Regions from separate parts of the Neobacillus sp. MER 74 genome, predicted to be linked through region 2. Evidence: predicted binding sites of a transcription regulator. Region 2 holds the regulator's gene; the other holds the start of a gene.

What was found. The regulator CtsR, encoded in region 2, represses protease genes until heat stress. The targets are predictions, from matches to a motif close to ATGGTCAATAAAGGTCAAACA.
Region 1: the regulator CtsR is predicted to act here: its motif matches at 1,273-1,293, upstream of clpP (ATP-dependent Clp endopeptidase proteolytic subunit ClpP).

The regions. Positions count from the first base shown of each region.
Region 1 covers NZ_JAMAUV010000003.1:275,409-278,453, reverse strand. The annotation lists gene whiA (DNA-binding protein WhiA) at 1-143, shown strand, start outside; gene M3610_RS08090 (HPr family phosphocarrier protein) at 254-511, shown strand; gene clpP (ATP-dependent Clp endopeptidase proteolytic subunit ClpP) at 607-1,215, opposite strand; tRNA gene M3610_RS08080 (tRNA-Arg) at 1,420-1,491, shown strand; gene rpoN (RNA polymerase factor sigma-54) at 1,623-2,945, shown strand; gene M3610_RS08070 (glutaredoxin family protein) at 2,957-3,045, shown strand, end outside.
Region 2 covers NZ_JAMAUV010000019.1:2-3,046, reverse strand. The annotation lists gene clpC (ATP-dependent protease ATP-binding subunit ClpC) at 1-259, opposite strand, end outside; gene mcsB (protein-arginine kinase McsB) at 277-1,347, opposite strand; gene mcsA (protein-arginine kinase activator protein McsA) at 1,349-1,897, opposite strand; gene M3610_RS21695 (CtsR family transcriptional regulator) at 1,923-2,384, opposite strand; rRNA gene rrf (5S ribosomal RNA) at 2,576-2,692, opposite strand; partial or broken rRNA gene M3610_RS21685 (23S ribosomal RNA) at 2,920-3,045, opposite strand, start outside.

The DNA.
Region 1 (3,045 bases), on a different contig from region 2:
ATTATACCGATGTAACCCTTAAGGAATTGGGGGAAATGGTTTCTGGCGGTGCGATCAGTAAGTCTGGAATTAATCATCGTTTGAGAAAAATTGATGCTATCGCGGAAAGGCTTCGTATAGGGGATATGATGATCTCAGAATAGAAAATTCTTTCATAAGTAATCTTGTGAAAGCCATAACATGAGCTGGTAGTAAATTTTTTGAATAAGCTTCAAGAAATATAGACGAAAAAAACATGAGGAGGAATTGTATAATGTTAGTGAAACAAGTAGAAGTAAAATTGAAAACAGGTCTTCAAGCACGCCCAGCAGCCCTTTTTGTCCAAGAAGCCAATCGGTTCTCTGCGGATATTTTCCTGGAGAAGGATGGAAAGAAAGTTAATGCGAAGAGCATTATGGGCTTAATGAGTCTTGCGGTTGGTACTGGTGTCATGATTGATATCGTGGCAGATGGTGACGATGAAGCATCCGCTATTGAAGCATTGGCTGATTTTATTCAAAAAGAACAATAATATATTTGCGGCCGGTTCCATATGGGACCGGCCGTTTTATTATTTTTAGAAGAATAAAAAAAGCAACCGGTCGATGCCGATTGCTTCTTTGTTACTTATTTATTTTTCTTCTCATCATCAATTAGATTACGTGTGATGATGTGGTCGATTAAACCATATTCTTTTGCACGTTCGGCAGTCATGAAGTTGTCGCGGTCTGTATCTTTGGCAATTACTTCAAGAGGCTGGCCTGTCCGTTCTGATAAAATACCATTTAATTTTTCACGAAGGAAGAGGATACGCTTTGCAGCAATTTCGATTTCAGTTGCTTGTCCTTGTGCGCCGCCTAGTGGTTGGTGAATCATAACCTCCGCATTTGGAAGGGCATAACGCTTGCCTGGTTCACCAGCTGCAAGTAAGAATGCACCCATAGATGCAGCCATACCAATACAAATCGTTTGAACTTTTGGCTTGATGAATTGCATAGTATCATAAATCGCCATACCAGCTGTAATGCTGCCGCCTGGGCTGTTGATATATAAAGAAATATCTTTTTCTGGATTATCCGCTTCAAGGAATAATAATTGTGCTACAATGCTGTTAGCAACATGGTCGTCGATGGCGCTTCCCAGCATAATAATCCGGTCTTTTAACAGACGGGAGTAAATGTCATACGCTCGCTCGCCCCGGTTTGTTTGTTCAATTACTGTAGGGATCAAATTCATTTTTCTTCCTCCTTTGATTGTAAAGGTAATAGTAATATGTATTGTTATCATACACTGATGGTCAATAAAGGTCAAACAATTTGACTATAAAATTGTTCGACAACTTTCCCTAATCCATCATAACCATTTTTAAGAATTTTAAACTAAATCTTTACTTGCAAAGTGCGGGAAACTGGAATATAATATGTAAGTCGCTAATATTTAGCGCTCGTGGTGCAACGGATAGCACGCAAGCCTCCGAAGCTTGAAATGCAGGTTCGATTCCTGCCGAGCGCATCACTAAAGCCTCCTGTTTTATTAAATGGGAGGTTTTTTATTGGAAAAAATCATCCTAATCTCCTAGTTTATCATTTTCCATTCCCGAATTTCCGTCCATCGTGTAAAATAGAATGCAGGGGGGATATGAAATGAACTTAAAGGCTGGTTTATGGCAACAGCAAACATTAAAATTAGCAATGACACAGGAGTTATCTCAGGCCATTGCATTGTTGCAGTACTCTGCCCAAGAGTTAACTGCTTTTTTAGACGATAAGGCACTTGAAAATCCCCTATTGCAGGTTGAACATAGCAATATTAAGCCGATGAATCCACTCATTGACCGAAATCGCCGGAAGAACCAAAAAGTGGAAAAGGACTGGATTGAGCAAATTGCCGATAAACCCTTTTCACTTGAAGAGTATCTACTATCACAATTAAAAATAACGAATTTATCAGCGGAACAATTAACTGTTATTCGCCGTCTGATTCAGAACCTTGATGAAAACGGTTACTTTACAGGCGACCTTCATGAAATCTCCCAAAAGCTAAGAGTAAAGGAAGATGTCGTGGAAGAATGCTTGGCTATTATCCAAACATTGGAGCCAGCGGGGATTGGTGCAAGAAACCTGCAAGAGTGCCTGCAGATGCAGATCTATTATCAGAATCCAAATAATGAACTGGCTCAAAAAATTATCTCTGAATATTTTTTACCGTTCGCTGAAAAAAAGTGGAAGCCAATTGCAAAGGAACTAAAAGTAACTCTTAAAGAGATCCAGGATATTTTTGATCAAATTCAATCCTTGAACCCAAAGCCGGGAACTATTCTAGGTAAGGAAGCAACCACATACATTATCCCGGATGCAATCATCGAGCACTCAAGCGACGGACTTACAGTAAGGATGTCTGATGAATCACTGCCAAGGATTAGCCTAAATGAGCAGTATTATCATAAATTCAAAGATCAGGACCAACAGGTAAGCCGTTTCCTGCAGGATAAACTACAGGATTACAATTGGATTCAAAAAAGTATTGAGCAGCGGAAAGAGACACTAACTAAGGTCATTGCCAAAATTATTGAAAAGCAGGAAGCATTTTTTCAAAAAGGTTCCAATAATTTAGTACCGATGACGATGAAGGAAATTGCCGGAGAACTGAATATCCATGAATCAACCGTAAGTCGAGCGGTTCGAGAAAAATATGTGCAAACCCCATACGGGACCTTCCCGCTAAAATCATTTTTTACAAGTACAATACAAACCGTTTCGGAGGATGAAAATACCTCATCCACACAAGTAAAGAAGAAAATCTCAACATTAATAGAAAATGAGAATAAACAGAAACCTCTTTCGGATCAAGATATTGTGGAGCAATTAAAAATAGAGGAAGGCATGGTCGTTTCAAGAAGAACCATTGCGAAATATCGGGATCAGTTGGGAATTCCGTCCTCTTCAAAAAGGAAAAGGTTTGACTGAAAGGAAACGAAATGATGGAACAAACGATAATCACGTTTTACACAAGGAAAAGCTGCCCGCTTTGTGAGAAAGCAAAGTCCACACTGCAAGAACTTAGCAA
Region 2 (3,045 bases):
CCTTTTTAGCCCGTGGAGTATAGTGAATCGTTTGAGAAGCTTCCTGTCCTTTGCCAATTAAGTTTTCTACTTCTTTTTGGATTTTTTCAGAACCTAAGCCTAGCCCATAAAGAGCTTTTGCTGCAATCCCTTCTCCTTCACGAGTTAATCCTAATAAAATGTGCTCTGTTCCAATATTGTTATGTCCAAGACGAATCGCTTCCTCTTGTGCTAATGCTAGAACTTTCTGCGCTCTTTCAGTAAAACGGCCGAACATCATATTCTCTTCCTCCTCACCTATTTTTCTTGCTCCATTTTTATTCGTTCCCTAATTAATGCTGCCCGACGGATATCTCTTTCATGTGGTCTTAATGAACCCCCAGCATATTGCTGCAGGAAACCTGGCTGGGTCAGGATCATTAATTCATTTAATATCGTCTTAGGCATATTTTCAATATAACCCATATCTATTCCAAGCCGAACATCGGATAAGCATCTTGCTGCTTCTTTTGATTCAATAATTCGGCTATTAGATAACACACCCATTGAACGGAACACCCTGTCTTCTAATTGTATGTTTGAAGTTTTCCGTAATGCTTCACGTGCTGACCTTTCTTGTGAAATTAACTGGCTGACAACTCCCTTGAGATCCCGGCAAATGTCCTCTTCCGATTTTCCAAGGGTAATTTGATTAGAAATTTGAAATATATTACCTAAAGCTTCGCTGCCTTCCCCATAAATTCCTCTAACAACTAGACCTAATTGATTGATTGCGGGAATAATTCGATTAATTTGCTGTGTTAAGATTAATCCTGGCAGATGCATCATAACCGAAGCACGAAGACCGGTACCCACATTTGTAGGACAACTGGTTAAATAACCATGCTTCTCATCAAATGCATATTGAATATTACTTTCAAGCCAATCATCAATTTCATTAGCAGCATCTAAGGCTTCAGATAATTGCAACCCAGGAAACAAGCATTGAATACGAATATGATCCTCTTCATTAATCATAATACTAACTTCTTCATTTTCGGTTAATAAAACAGCACCATGTGGTGAATCCTCTGCTAGGTTTGGACTGATTAAATGTTTTTCTACCAAAACTCTTTTCTGCAGGGGCTGGAGTTCATTAATTTTCAACAATTCCATTTGGCCAAACTTTTGAATGTCTGACTGTTTTAATATTTCCTCCATTTTTTCAATAATCATCTTTGCTTCTTCGTGTGAAAAAAGTGTTGGAAATTTATATGCATCAAAGTTACGAGCCAAACGAATACGGGAACTGAGGACGATATCTGAATCAGGTCCTTCCTCACTCATCCAGGAGCTGACAGCTTGATTTAAAAACCGTTCAAGCGACATGTTATTCCCCTCCCTCTTGGCTGTCTGCTAGTTTTCTCTCTAACTGACGTATTTCATCACGAATCTCAGCTGCCTTCTCAAATTCCTCATTGGCAATGGATTCTTTTAGAGTGCCTTTTAATTCATCTATTTGCTTACGGAGATGGATACCGCCGCCAATTCTCTTTGGTATTTTCCCATTATGTGTCCAGTTCCCACTATGAAGTCGACGTAATACGGGTTTCAATTGTTCTTTAAATACTTCATAACAATGAGAACATCCAAAGCGGCCCACTTTTAAAAACTGTGGAAATGTCATTGAACAAGAATCACATTGCAGAATTTCCTCTTGATGAAATGGGCTTTGACTGGGTTTTTGAAAAGCAGGGTCTATATTTAATAATCCTGCTAATAAATTATTAAAAGCGAATCCAGATTCCCCATTAAAAATAAACATTTCTCCCTTTTCCTGCGCACATTTTTCACACAGATTGACTTCCGTCTTTTCCCCATTAATAATTTTCGTAAAGTGAAGGGCTGCAGGTCTTTGGTTGCATTCCTGGCAAATCATACTTTCACCTCTCAAGCGAAAAAATTTATTTATATTTTAAAGATGTAAGCATTGCTTTTAGCATTCTCGCTCTTAATTCGTCTCGGTATGGAAGATCAATATAAAGAACGGATCGGTCAATTACACTGAGCATAATTTTCGCTTCCCGCTGCGAGACAATTTCTTCTTGAACGAGTCTGAATATAACATCTTCGGCACTGGTTTGACTAATCCTGCTTTGAATAAGTGCGAGTGATTGTTCAATTAAATGAGCAAGATCATGAGACTGGACCTTCATGATCCGTATATACCCACCGCCGCCCCGTTTACTTTCTACGATGTATCCTCTTTCAATCGTAAAACGGGTATTGATTACATAATTAATTTGAGATGGAACACATTGAAATTTGTCTGCGATTTCACTTCGTTTGATTTCAACTAGGTCTCTTTCACTTAATTCCAATACTTGTTTGAGATATTTTTCAATAATATCAGAGATGTTTCTCATCTTCCCACCCCCATTCTCTGACTTTGACTATATTTGACTAAATTATACTGAATTTTTTATGTAGATGCAACGATTCACTACTAATGATTTTCTCCAAATCTCGCCAATGTGAAACCTAGGTTTGATTAAAAAGTATCTTCTTAATTTGTTTGGAACACAAAAAAGGACAACCTTTTCAGGTTGTCCTTGGTGCCTGGCAACGTCCTACTCTCACAGGGACGCGTGTCCCAACTACCATCGGCGCTGAGAAGCTTAACTTCCGTGTTCGGTATGGGAACGGGTGTGACCTTCTCGCCATTGCTGCCAGACTATTTGGTTGAGGTATCATTCCCTCAAAACTAGATAATGCAGAAGAAGTTTGTAAACTTGAGTTCACCTATATAATTGTCTAGCTCCAGCGTCCAGCAACTAGTGTCCTTCGGTCTTTTCCCTACGATAAGTCAACATCGAATCGCTATCGCTCTTCGTGTTTCCTTTATCTCAGTCAAAGCCCTCCAGGCCATACGTTGCTAAGCGGACGCTTCCGCTTTTCTATTTGGTTAAGTCCTCGAACGATTAGTATCAGTCAGCTCCACATGTTACCACGCTTCCACCTCTGACCTATCAACCTGATCATCTTTCAGGGTTCTTACTAGCTTGCGCTATGGGAAATCTCATCTTG